3 regions of the Croceicoccus sp. YJ47 genome follow, and region 2 is predicted to be linked to each of the others. Evidence: riboswitches for the same ligand, from Rfam matches in the RefSeq annotation. Region 2 holds a riboswitch; each other region holds the start of a gene.
The links. A riboswitch is a leader RNA that binds a small molecule or an ion and turns the genes downstream of it on or off. The one in region 2 is predicted to bind cobalamin.

Region 1: linked by a shared signal. The riboswitch ahead of JD971_RS09675 (ABC transporter substrate-binding protein) and the one ahead of cobT (nicotinate-nucleotide--dimethylbenzimidazole phosphoribosyltransferase) in region 2 are both predicted to bind cobalamin.
Region 3: linked by a shared signal. The riboswitch ahead of JD971_RS01295 (TonB-dependent siderophore receptor) and the one ahead of cobT (nicotinate-nucleotide--dimethylbenzimidazole phosphoribosyltransferase) in region 2 are both predicted to bind cobalamin.

The regions. Positions count from the first base shown of each region.
Region 1 covers NZ_CP067087.1:1,990,792-1,995,150, forward strand. The annotation lists gene JD971_RS09665 (ABC transporter ATP-binding protein) at 46-822, opposite strand; gene JD971_RS09670 (iron ABC transporter permease) at 819-1,796, opposite strand; gene JD971_RS09675 (ABC transporter substrate-binding protein) at 1,793-2,647, opposite strand; cobalamin riboswitch at 2,949-3,162, opposite strand; gene JD971_RS09680 (AlpA family transcriptional regulator) at 3,347-3,538, opposite strand; gene JD971_RS09685 (hypothetical protein) at 3,538-3,753, opposite strand; gene JD971_RS09690 (DUF2312 domain-containing protein) at 3,753-3,989, opposite strand; gene JD971_RS09695 (hypothetical protein) at 4,224-4,359, opposite strand, start outside.
Region 2 covers NZ_CP067087.1:2,231,877-2,236,235, forward strand. The annotation lists gene JD971_RS10905 (alpha/beta hydrolase) at 19-672, shown strand; cobalamin riboswitch at 747-942, shown strand; gene cobT (nicotinate-nucleotide--dimethylbenzimidazole phosphoribosyltransferase) at 1,143-2,159, shown strand; gene JD971_RS10915 (histidine phosphatase family protein) at 2,156-2,722, shown strand; gene JD971_RS10920 (adenosylcobinamide-GDP ribazoletransferase) at 2,719-3,429, shown strand; gene JD971_RS10925 (threonine-phosphate decarboxylase) at 3,426-4,359, shown strand, end outside.
Region 3 covers NZ_CP067087.1:298,201-302,559, forward strand. The annotation lists gene JD971_RS01295 (TonB-dependent siderophore receptor) at 1-1,682, opposite strand, end outside; cobalamin riboswitch at 1,846-2,055, opposite strand; gene cobO (cob(I)yrinic acid a,c-diamide adenosyltransferase) at 2,090-2,707, opposite strand; gene JD971_RS01305 (MFS transporter) at 2,859-4,124, shown strand; gene JD971_RS01310 (GAF domain-containing protein) at 4,234-4,359, shown strand, end outside.

The sequences.
Region 1 (4,359 bases), 240 kb from region 2:
GGATCGCGGACGCCGAGGCCAAGGAAAGATCGCCGCGACGGCGGATCACGATGGCCCCGCGATGTCGAGCCGCAGCGCGCGGTCCCCCGTTTCCACGACCGCGGCGTCGATGCGGAAAACCTCGCGCAGGCGGCTGGCCGAAACCGTGGCGTGCGGGCTGCCATCGGCGACGAGGCGTCCCTCGCTCATCCACAGCAGCCGGTCGGCATAGCGCAGCGCAAGGTCGAGATCGTGCACCACGGTGAGCACCGCCCGCCCCGCGCGCGCCATGTCGCGGAACAGCTGCATCGTCTGATGCTGATGCCGGGGGTCGAGCGCGGCGACAGGTTCGTCCGCGACGATGAGCGGGGTTTCCGCCGCGAGCGCACGGGCGAGGTGGGCCCGCGCCAGCTCCCCGCCCGAAAGCGTGTCGGCGGCGCGCTCCTCGAACCCTTGGAGATGGCAGGCGGCGAGCGCACGCGCCACCGCGGCCCGGTCCTCTTGCGACAACCGCCCCGGCGCCGCGCCAAAGGCGAACCGGCCCAGTGCCACGATATCGCCCACAGGCTGCGGCCAGACCAGCGGGCGGGCCTGCGGGAGATAGGCGATGCGGCGCGCGCGTGCCATCGGCGACAGCTTTGCGACCGGCGTGCCGTCGATCGTCGCCTCCCCGCCATCTGGCTTGAGCAGGCCGAGCGCGAGGCGCAGCAGCGTCGATTTTCCCGAACCGTTCGGCCCGATCAGCACGTTGAGCGTTCCGGGCTCCAGTGCGAAGCTCGCATCCTTCACCAGCGGCCTGTCGCCCGCAAGATAGCGCAGCCCATCTGCCCGAAGGAGCGTCATGCCAGCCGCCTGTGCGCCGCGATCCACACGAACACCGGCGCGCCAAAGAGCGAGGCGACCACGCCCAGCTTCAGCTCCGCATCGGTGGGAAGCACGCGCACGCCAATATCCGCAATCACCAGCATCACCGCGCCGAGCAGCGCCGACGGCACGAGCAATCGCGCCGGATCATAGCGCAGGAATGGCCGCACGAGATGCGGCGCGACGATCCCCACGAACCCGATCGCCCCCGCCAGCGCCACCGCCGCCCCGGTGGCCAGCCCCGCGCCCAGAATCACGCATAGCCGTTGCCGTCCGAGGTCGAGACCGAGCCCCTCTGCCGCCTCGTCGCCCAATGCGAGCGCGGCCAGACCCCGGCGCGACACCATCAATATGGCCGCACCGAGAGCCATGAACGGCGCGGCAAAGGCAAGGTCGGCAAGGCTGCGGTTGTCGACCGTGCCCAGCATCCAGTTCACCATGTCGGCAAGGCTGAACGGATTGGGCGCGAGATTCATCAACAATGCCATGACCGCCGCCGAAAAGCTCGACAATCCGACTCCGATGAGGATGAGCGTCACGACCGAACGCGTGACGATTGCCGCCGCCGCCACGACCATCGTCGCGAGCAGCGCGCCCCCCACCGCCGCGAGCGGCAGCACGAGCGGCCCCGCCGTCGCCAGCCCGAAATACAGCACGAAGGTCGCAAAAAGCGCCGCCGTCGCCGACACGCCGAGAATGCCCGGCTCGGCCAGCGGATTGCGCAACAACCCCTGCAGCGCGGCGCCGCTCATGCCGAGCGCCGCACCGACCATCGCGGCGGCGAGCGCGCGCGGCAGCCGGATCTGCCACACCACCAGCCTGTCGCCCGCCGGACCTTCCCCGGCAAGCGCTGCGAGCACGCGCGAAAGCGGCAGATCGACCGAGCCCAGCAGCAGCGAAAGCAGCAACGCCCCCGCCAGCATGAGCGCGAGAACGCCGGAAACGCGGCTCATCGCGGTGCCCTTTCGGCGCGGGCCAGCGCCTCGACCGCGTCGATCAGGAACCATCCGCCGCACGACGTCCATGCCCCGTCGAGCGGGACCACCGGCAATTCGCGCAATTGCGCCTGCGCAACCGGGTGGCGCGCCGCGCTCCAGCTGTCGACATGGTTCGTGGCGCTTTCGAAAAACGCCGCCGCGATGAGATCGGGCCGGTCATAGGCGAGCCGTTCGAGCGGGATCGGGTTCCAGCCGGGCCGGTCCTGAAAATTCGAAAGCCCCGCGGCCAGCATCATTTCATGGACCAGCGTGCCTTCGCCCGCGGTCACGCCCGCCGGGGTCATGTAAAGCGTGGCGCGGTTCGCTCCGCCCTGTTCCGCCACAGCCGCGAGCCGCCGGTCCATCGCGGCGGCCACGGCGCGCGCGTCCTGTCCGTTGCCAAGCGCGCCGCCGATCCGCACGACCTCCTCCCGCACATCGGCGAGCGTTTCGGGAAAGCCGATCTGCACCACCGGCACGCCGGCCGTTTCCATGAAGGCCCCGACCGCCGGTCCGCCGCCATAGGACCGCACGACCAGATCGGGCCGCAGCGCCAGCACGTCCGCCGTGCGCGGCCGCACGGTGGGAATGCCCGCGGCTTCTTCTCGCATATAGGAAAACCGTTCCCCGGCATCGGGCGAAAGCGCGAGTATGTCGTCCCGCTCCGCAAAGCGCAGGACATATTGGTCGGCACAATAATCGAGGCTGACGATCCGACGAGGTGCGTCCGCATGCACCATCGGGGCTTGCGCGTGCTGCTCCGCCGGGGCGCAGGCGAAAAGCGGCAGGGCGAGCCATGAAGCGCAAATGGCGCGAAACGCGATCATCGGCGATACCGCATGTTGGCGCAGGCCGTGCGGCCCGTCACGCGGTCGCGGTGGGTTGCCGCACGAGCGTTTACAATAAAGCAGGCGGCGACATGGCGGCGCGACGTACAGATCGGGCGGGTGCGGTACATGGCGAAGCGTTCAAATCCCCGCCATGCGACGGTTCCGGCACCCGCATGGCCTGACATCGACATATGGCCATGCCGGCGATCCATGGGCGAATCACCGGCACCGAAAAACCGGCCTGGCTGTCGCTTCTGCGGAAAAAACGCTTTTCCTGTCCCGATGGCTGAACCCGGCCCCGGACGAACGACGCGACGGCAGGTTTCCTGGCTTGCCGATCGTCGCCTGGGGGAACCGCCTTCCCGGCGTTCTGCCCCGAAAGGCAGGCGGCCAGTGACATGTGGTTCCAGGCTCCCGGCATACAGTTGCGGGCACAGCGCCGGCATCGCACCGGCTTCCCTCTTAGCTGCGCACGCTTTCACGTTTGCAGCACCGTCTTGACGCGGCCATGCGGTGCGCGGGCGGCCATGTCAACGCGATTTGCGGGAATCGAAGAGGGTAAGGAGACACCGGGAAAATGGTGCCCGAGGGCGGGATCAAAAATTGTCATGAGATGCCCTGTATTTGGTGTATTTGCGGTCGAATTCGAAAGTGAGATGCCCCCAATGCTGCCCCCCTGAAGAGCAGCGAATGGGGTCAATCTGGGTCGAGAAATTTGGGGCGGCTCTGCTTCCACGCCTCGATTTCCGATTCGCGCCAGCGGACTGAGTTCGCGCCGACGCGGATAGCCTTCGGAAAAGTCCCAGCATTCATCTGACGATAGATGGTGCTTCGGGACAGGCTCGTTTCTTTCTCGACTTCGGGGCGGCGAAGGAGTGTTTCGCTCATTATCCGAACCTCTTGGAATGGTCGCGGCGGCGCTGCTCGGACGCGATGACGTCGCGCGCGGAATGGAGGGAGATGGCCCAGGCTTTCGCCAGGCGATCGCCGGCAAGCGAGGCGGTCAGCTGTTCGGTCGACCAGCTGGCGACGACCTCGGCTGCGGCGCGCTTCGCGCGGGCCTGTGTTGCGGGGTCGATCGGGCGTGCTTTGGCCCTGGCCATCAGTCGAGGCCCAGCGCGGATTTGTAGGTTTCGAGGACCATGTCCATTTCTCGGCGATCGTCGGCCTTCATTTTTCGAAGGCGGACGATCTGGCGCATGATCTTCACGTCATAGCCGACCGCCTTGGCCTCGCCGTAAACCTCGCGCAGATCGTCCGCGATGCCCTTCTTTTCTTCCTCGAGCCGCTCGATCCGTTCGATCAGCAGGCGCAGGCGATCATCGGTGGTTTCGGCCATGTCCGGCTCTCCATTGTTGGTATGTTTCGGCATGGGCCGCGCACAGGTCTTTTCCGGGCGCAGGCGAGGTGGTGCAGCGCGCGCACAGTGGCGCGTCGCAGGTTCCGGTTCGGGAAGAGGTCTTCCAATCGCAGAGACGCACGGCAGGGCGGCCGCACGCGCAGCGCTGCCGGTGGCGGGTGCCGCAGACGATAGCGTTCCCGCCGCCGGGCATCGGGCGCGACTGACAGGCCATCAGCAATACCCATCGGGATCGGCACTTCCGCAGGTGGGACAGTCGAGGATCAATGTGCCGTCCTCGTTTGCGAAAAGGCTGGAGGCGATCTCGGCGGTATCGCCGCAGTCCGGACATTGGGCGAGGTGGCTCGAC
Region 2 (4,359 bases):
GAGCGAGCGAGGCCTTTCATGTCGAAGATCGTCAATGGGAAAAGCTGTCAGCCCCTGTCGGGGGCGGCGCCGCGCCGGATCGTGCTTTTGCTGCACGGCTACGGCTCGAACGGGGCGGATCTCATCTCCATTGCGCCCATGTGGCAGCAGGCTCTGCCCGATGCGCTTTTCCTGGCACCCGATGCGCCCAACCCCTGCGACATGGGCATGGGGTATCAATGGTGGCCGCTCGCCGATCTGTCGCCCGATGCGCTGGCGCGCGGGGCGCAGAATGCGGCGGGCGCCGTCGATGACTTCATCACGCGAAAGCTCGCGCAATATGATCTGACCGAGGCCGATCTCGCCATCGTCGGGTTCAGCCAGGGCACGATGCTCGCGCTGCATATCGGGCCGCGCCGGTCGCGGCAGGTCGCCTCTATCGTGGGGTATTCGGGCATGCTGACCGGCGCGGCGCAGCTTCGCGACGAGGCGGTCACGAAACCGCCGGTGCTGCTCGTGCATGGCGATGCGGACCCGGTGGTCCCCTTTGCCGCGATGGCGGATGCGGAAACCGCGCTGGCGGCGTGCGGCTTCGATGTCGCCAGCCACGCGGCGCCCGGCATCGGCCATTCGGTCGATCCCGAAGGGTTGCGGCTGGGCGCCGAATTCATCGCGCGGCATTTCGCGGAATGAAGGCCGGATGGGCGGTGACCGCCGCCCGATGCGGGCCGGGCATTTCCCGCTTGCGCAACGACGGGCCGCGCCATATCCCGGCGGATGCGACAGGTTCCCCGTGCGGGGATTGAAAGGGAAGTCGGGTGAAAGCCCCGCGCTGCCCCTGCAACTGTAAGCGGAGAGCCATCGGGCCAGGCGCCATTGGGACGTTGTTTCATGTCCCGAGAAGGCGGCACGCATGGCATCGACCCGCAAGCCAGGAGACCTGCCGGTCGCGGTCGTTCTTCGTCCGGGCAGGGTGCCCCGGCCGAACGGGGCTCGCCTCGCGCAGCGACGGATGAAACCTGCCTCGTGCGTCGATGCCGCCCGGGGGCGCCGGGCCGTGCGAGGTGTCACGGCCGTGCTCTCCCACGGTACGCTCACGCGGGGCGAACGCCGTGCGAGGACAAGACAATGACCGTTTCCGACAGCAGGATGGGCGCCGTATCATGAACGGCTTTGCGACGCGGGACGCGTTTCACGCCGCACTCGCCGCCATGCCCCGCCCGGATGCGGCGGCCATCGCGGCGGCACGGGCGCGGCAGGCGCAGCTCACCAAGCCAGCCGGATCGCTCGGCAGGCTGGAGGAGATTGCGGTCTTCATCGCCGGGTGGCAGGGGCAGGCCCGGCCCCGGCTCGACCGGGTGCAGGCGGTGGTGTTCGCCGGCAATCACGGCGTCGCCGCACGCGGGGTCAGCGCATTCCCCCCCGAAGTCACCACGCAGATGGTCGCCAATTTCAACGCCGGCGGCGCGGCGATCAACGCGCTCACGCAGGCATGCGGGGCGGAACTCTCGGTCGTGGACCTGACTGCGGAGGGGCCGACCGCAGACATCTGCGACGCCCCCGCGATGAACGAGGCGGAGTGCCTTGCCGCGCTGTCCGCCGGTGCGATGGCGGTCGATCCTGCGGCACAGCTGCTATTCGTGGGCGAGATGGGCATCGGCAACACCACGCCTGCGGCGGCGATCTGCGCTTGCGGATTTGGCGAAGGGGCGGCGGAATGGGTCGGGCGCGGGACCGGCGTGGACGATGCGGCGCTGGCGCATAAACGTGCCGCGGTGGACCGGGCGCTCGCCCTCCACCGCGCGCATTGCACCGATGGTTTCGAAACGCTGCGCCGGCTCGGCGGGCGGGAGATCGCCGCGATGGCGGGCGCGGTGCTGCGCGCGCGGCAGCTGCGTATCCCCGTGCTCGTCGACGGGTTCATCGCGGCGGCGGCGGTGCTGCCGCTTGCGCTTTCGCATCCCGACATGCTGGACCATTGCCTCGCCGCGCATCGTTCGGCGGAGGCGGCGCATGGCCGCCTGCTCGCGGCGCTGGGGCTGGATCCGCTGCTCGATCTCGGCATGCGGCTGGGCGAGGGGACGGGCGCTGCGCTCGCGGTCCCGATCGTGCGCGCGGCGGTGACGGCGCATGATTCCATGGCAACCTTCGAGGAAGCCGCGGTCACGGATCGCGCATGACCGGGCAACGGCTCTATCTCATCCGCCATGGCCGGACTGCGGGGGCGGGCACGCTGATCGGCCATGCGGATCCGGCGCCGCTGGAATCGGGCACGGCGGCCTGTCTCGAACAGAGCGTCGGCCTGTTCCTGCATGCGGTCATCTCCTCCGATCTCATGCGGGCGTGCCTCGCGGCGGAACGGATCGCGGCATGGCACGGCGTTGCGGTGCGGAGCGACCCGGACTGGCGCGAACTGCATTTCGGCGAATGGGAGGGGCAATCGCCAGCCGATCTCGACGATGCGGCGCTGTCGCGGTTCTGGGCCGATCCCGATGCCGATCCGCCGCCCGGCGGCGAACGCTGGTCCGCGCTGTGCGACCGGGTGGCACGGGCGCTGCGCCGGGTCGGGCCGGACACGCTGATCGTGGCGCATGCGGGGTCGATCCGGGCGGCGCTGTGCCGCCTTTGCGGGTTCGGTTACGCGCAATCCTGGGCGATCGACCTGCCCTATGGCGTGCTCGTCACGTTGGAGGTCCACCGGTTCGAGCCGGGCGGCGCCCGCATATTGGCGTTGCAGCCGTGAGATCCGCGATCATCGCGATACAATTCATGACCCGCATACCCATGCCCCGCGTACGGATGGAGTCGGGTGATTTCGCCGCGTCGATGCGCTGGTTCCCGCTTGTCGGATTGATCGTCGGGGCGATGGTGTGGGGCGCGGCGGCGGCAGGGGCCATGGTGGACCCGATGCTGGGCGGGTTGCTTGCGCTGGTGATGTGGGTAGCGGTCACGGGCGCGCTGCATCTCGACGGGCTGGGCGACATCGCCGATGCGGCGGGTGGCGCGCATCGCGATCCGGCCCGCCTCGACGCCGTTCTTGCGGACCCGCATGCCGGGACTTTTGCGGTGACAGTCATCGCGCTTCAGCTGCTGGCCAAATTCGTGCTGCTCGTCCTGCTCCTGGAACGGGGGGCGGGCTGGCCGCTGCTCGCCGTGGCGGCGCTTGCGCGGCTGGGCACGTTGATGTGGAACCGGTTCCTCCCGCAGCGGGGGACGGGGCTGGGGAGCCAGTTCGCCGCGGTTCGTCACGGGCCTGCGATGGTGGTGTGGAGCGTCGGGGGAATTGCCGCTGCGTGGTTCGCGCCGCCGCTGCTCGTCGCGCCGGTGGTATGGGCGCTGTGGGGTGTGTGGCTGAAACGGCGGATTGGCGGGATTTCCGGTGACGGCCATGGCGCGGGTATCGAGCTGTGCGAGACGGCTATGTTGCTCGCGCTCGTGGTCGCGGGATGAGCGACGCCTTCGCCTGGCACGGCGGGCGTCTAGACGCGGCGCGCGCGCATTACGGCGACAGGCGCGAGGGGTGGGTCGATCTGTCGACCGGGCTCAACCCCGTGCCGTGGCCGGTCGCGCGCGCGCCGGGCTGGAACTGGGCGGCGTTGCCGTCGGTGGCGGCGCTGGCCGGGCTGGAGCAGGTGGCGGCGCGCTTTTTCGGGCTCGACCCGGCTCATCTCTGCGCCGTTCCGGGCAGCGAGATCGCCCTGCGGTTGCTCTCCGGAATCGTGCCGGGGCCGGGGCGCCATATCGCGCCCGCCTATCGCAGCCACGGCGCCGTGTTCCCGGCGAGCGACGGCGGCGGCACGTTGCTGCTCGCCAATCCGAACAATCCCGACGGGCACTGCCGGTCCCGGGCGGAGATGGACGCGCTGCTCCACCGGCAGGCGCAGCAGGGCGAATGGCTGATCGTCGACGAAGCCTTTGCCGACGCGCGGCCGGAGCATAGCATGGCCGCCGCGGTGGCGGACGGGCGCCGGCTGATCGTGTTGCGGTCCTTTGGCAAGTTTTTCGGGCTGGGCGGGGTGCGGCTCGGCTTCGTGCTCGGGCCTGTGGCGGTGATCGCGGCCTATCGGCGGCGGCTGGGCGACTGGCCCGTTCATGCGGCTGCGCTTGCCATCGGGGCGGCGGCCTATGTCGATGACGAATGGATCGCATCGGCGCGGGCGGATATTGACGCGCGGGCGGATCGTCTTGCGCGCCTGCTCCGTGGCCACGGGTTTGCGTCGGTCGGGGATTGTCCGCTCTTTACATTGATCGAGACGGATGCGGCGCCGGAGCTTTTCGAGCGTCTTGCCCGCCATGGCGTGCTGACGCGGCGGTTCGATTATGCGCCGCGCTGGCTCCGCCTCGGCCTGCCGGGCGGGGCGGAGCAATGGGACAGGCTCG
Region 3 (4,359 bases), 1.4 Mb from region 2:
TCGAGGACGAGGCTGGCCTTGTCCCGCGCCCGCCGGGCGAGCCGGTTGCCGGTCATGTCGTCGAACGCGTCCACGATGCTGTAATTGAGCGCGACGTCGAAACCGTCAACCGGCCGCAGCGCCACCCCGAATTCCCAGCCATCGGCGCTCGCCCGCGCTATATTGTCATAGGTGCCGGAGGGACGATCGGCACAGATCGCCGCCGGATTCCCGAAACAGGAGACGAAGGCGATGAGGTTCGTCGAGGACCGCTCGAAATAGGTGACGCCAACCTCTGCGCGATTTCCGAGGAAGCTGTGCGTCAACCCCACGTCCCAGCTTTCCGCCCGTTCCGGCAGCAGCGCGCCATTGCCGTATTCGCTGTAAAGCTGAAACAGCGAGGGCGCCTTGAACCCCTCGCCATAGCTGGCGCGGAGCACGGTGGCGCCGGCGTTGGGAGAATAGGCCCCGCTCGCCGCGAAGGTCGTCGCACCGCCGAAAGTGTCGTGATCGTCATGCCGCACCCCGCCGGTAAGCGACAGGCCGCGCACCGGCGTCAGGTTCACCTGGCCATAGGCGCTGTTGATCGCGACGTCGGCGGCGTTGGGCGCGCTGTCATATTCGGATTCCTCGCGCTCCGCCCCGAAGACCAGCTCGGCAAAATCGGCGGCATCGACGATCCCCTGATATTCGAAGCGCCGGTTTTCGCCCTGTGCCGCAAAGGTTTCGGTCTCACCCGAAAGGCTGGGATCGACATTGCGGCGGTCGATATTGGTGTAGGCGAAGCCGAGCCGGTTGCGGAACCGCCCGTCGAAAAACGCGGCATTGAGCCCGGCATAGCCGACGAAATCCTCGCGATGCGATACTTCCGGCGTGTCGGCAAAGGCGTAGAGCGGCGCCGGGAACCCGTCGATGCCGACCTCGCTATCGGCGTAGAACCCCCGAAGGTCGAGCGAGAGATTGCTGGCGAGCGCAATATCCAGCTTGCCATTGACGCCGATGCTTTCAAAGCCGTCCTTCTCGCTTCCCCCCCGGGCCTCGCTGAAGGCCGAGATGCCGTCGGTGCGCAGATAGGTCGCGCCAAGGCTCGCGCCCACGGGCCCGGCCCGGCCCGACACATTGCCAACCAGTTCGACCGTGTCGCGCGATCCGTATTGCGCGCTTGCGAACATGGCCGGCTCGTCCCCCGGTGCACGGGTGAAGAGATTGACCACGCCGCCGATCGCCTGGCTTCCGTAAAGCACCGATTGCGATCCGCGCACGACTTCGACCCGCGCGATATTGCCCATGAGCAGCGGACCGAAATTGAACCCGCCCCCGGTCGAGGCCGGATCGTTGAGCTTCACCCCGTCGATCAGCACGACGGTCTGGTCGCTGTCCGCCCCGCGGATCGACACGCCGGCATTGGTGCCGATGCCGCCATTGCGGGTGAAGGTCACGCCCGGCACGGTGCGCAACACGTCGAGCGCGTCGCTGGGCTGGCGCGCGATGATTTCGGGTTCGGCGATGACGGTGACCGACTGGCCGACCTGGCTGATCGCACGTTCGGTGCGGTTGGCGGTGACCACGATGGTATCCTGCGAAATCGCGTCGCCGCGCGGCAGGTCGACGGGCGATGGCGTCAGCATCTGCGCCGAGGCGGCATTCGCGGCAAGAAGTGCGGGCACCGATGCGGCGGCCAGAAGACGGAAATTGAAAATCATGGTAAACGTCCAAAGCAAGGCCCGCGCGAGGGCCCCGATACCCACGCGGTTCGTTCGACAACAAAGGCCTGCCGACAGATCATGGACCCGCGGCACCGGAAACCGGCCAGGCTGTCGCTACTTCGGAAAGAAACTTTCCTGTCCCTGTGGGCTGGACCCGGCCCCGGACGAACGACGCGACGGCAGGTTTCCTGGCTCACCGATCGACGCCTTCGAACCGTCTTCCCGGCGTGCCTGCGAAAGGCATTGCCAGTGACATGTTGGCTCGAGGCTCCCGGCCTACAGTTGCGGGCACAGCGCCGGCATCGCACCGGCTTCCCTCTTAGCTTCCACATGATTTCGCATGCGCAGCACCGTCTGCGCGCAGCCATTGCGAAAGCGCGCGCAGCTTGTCAATCCCGCGATGGTCAGAAATCGATGCCCTGCTGCGCGCGGATGCCGCCGTGATAGGCGTGCTTGATCTCCGTCATTTCTGTCACCGTATCGGCATAGTCCATGATCGCCTGCGGTGCGTTTCGCCCGGTCAGGATCACCGCCGTATCGCCCCTCGCTTCCAGCGCGGCGATCACCGCCTCCGGTGTGAGATAATCGTAGCGCAATGCAATGTGGATCTCGTCCAGCACGACGAGATCGTATTTACCCGACGCGATCAGCCCGGCCGCGGTCGCGAGCGCCTTCTCCGCCGCCTCGATGTCGCGCGCGCGATCCTGCGTGTCCCAGGTGAAGCCTTCGCCCATCACGTGCCAGTCGATGGAATCGGGAAAGCGGGCAAAGAAATTCTTCTCGCCCGTCTTCCACTTGCCCTTGATGAATTGCACGACCGCGATCTTCTTGTCCCAGCCGAGCGCGCGCGCGATCACGCCAAAGGCCGAGCTCGACTTCCCCTTCCCATCGCCCGTATGCACCAGCACCAGCCCGCGTTCCGGATCGGTCAGCTCGCGCCGGCGCTTCGCCTGCGATTTCTGCATTTCCTGCATCCGGGCCTTGTGCTGTGCGGAGGTTTCGTCAGGCGTCGCGTCGGTCATGATGGGTTCCATGTCTCAAGGGATCGGCCCGCCGGGCTAGCAGCAATCGCGCGGCGTGCAACAGGCCGATGGGCCGGGCCGTGCGGCGCCACAAGCCGTCTAGGCAACGCCGCCGCCCCTCGCCTATAGCGGCGCGCGAGGGAGAAGACGGATGTTGCAAGGGTTTCGGGGTCACGGGCGCGTATTGCTGGCGAGCATGGTCGGCACGGCGGTCGAATTCTACGATTTCTATGTCTATGCGACCGCGGCCGCGCTGGTCTTCGGTCCGCTCTTCTTTCCGGCAGGATCGCCGTCGGCCCAATTGCTCGCCGCCTATGCCAGCCTTGGCGTCGCCTTTGTCGCGCGGCCCGTCGGCGCGGCGGTGTTCGGCCATTTCGGCGACCGCATCGGGCGCAAATCCACGCTTGTCGCCTCGCTCATGCTCATGGGCGGGTCCACCTTGCTGATCGCGTTTCTCCCGACCTATGAGATGGCGGGATGGCTGGCGCCGCTCATGCTTTGCATCCTGCGTTTCGGGCAGGGGTTCGGCCTCGGCGGGGAGTGGGGCGGCGCGGCCCTGCTCGCGGTGGAAAACGCGCCGCCGGGTTACAAGGCGCGGTTCGGCATGTTCCCGCAACTGGGCGCGCCGATCGGCTTTATCCTTGCCAATGGTTTCTTCCTTCTGCTCGGTTCGGTGTTGAGCGATGCGCAATTCGTCGAATGGGGCTGGCGCGTGCCGTTCCTGCTCAGTGCGGTGCTCGTCGTGCTGGGACTGTGGGTGCGGCTCAAGCTGACGGAGACGCCGGCCTTTGCCGCCGCGATGGAGGAGGCTCCCCCGGCCAAGGCGCCGATGGCCGACCTGTTGCGCTCCCACCTGCCCGCGACGCTGGCGGGCACGTTTTCGGTCGTGGCCTGTTTCGCCGTGTTCTATCTGTCGACCGCCTTCGCGCTGGGATACGGGACGACGACGCTCGGCTATGGCCGGTCCGAATTCCTCATGGTGCAGCTCGGTGCGATCCTTTTCATGGCGCTCGGCATCGTGCTGGCGGGGGTTGCGGCGGACCGGTCCTCGCCGCGCCGCGTGCTGATCGCGGGATGCGTGGGCGCGATCGGCGTGGGACTTTTGATGGGGCCGCTGTTCGGCGGCGGTTCGCTGTTCCTGATCTGGCTGTTCCTGTCGCTCGCGCTGCTGTGCATGGGGTTCCTGTATGGACCGCTCGGCGCCTATCTGCCCGAACTGTTCCCCGCGCGCGTCCGCTACAGCGGCGCATCGCTGACCTTCAACGTGGGCGGAATCCTTGGCGGAGCGGTAGCGCCGGTCGCGGCGCAGGCGCTTGCCGAAATCGGCGGGCTCGGCTTTGTCGGGCTCTATATCGCGGTGGCGGCAATCATCAGCATCGTGGCTCTCACACTCCGCAAGGATCGCGCGCCCGCGTAGATACATCCGTTCCCGAACCATTATACCGTAATCACGGGACACCCCCATAAAGGTTTTGCAAAGAATAATTTGCTATAACTATCCGTGCATTGGACAAATCGGGACGCGTATGATGGATGAGGAACAACGGCTGGCGACGTTGCACGGAAATGGCCTGCTCGACACGCAGCCGGAGGAAAAATTCGACGATGTCGTACGCCGCGCTGCGAAACGTTTTGGCGTGCCGGTTGCGCTC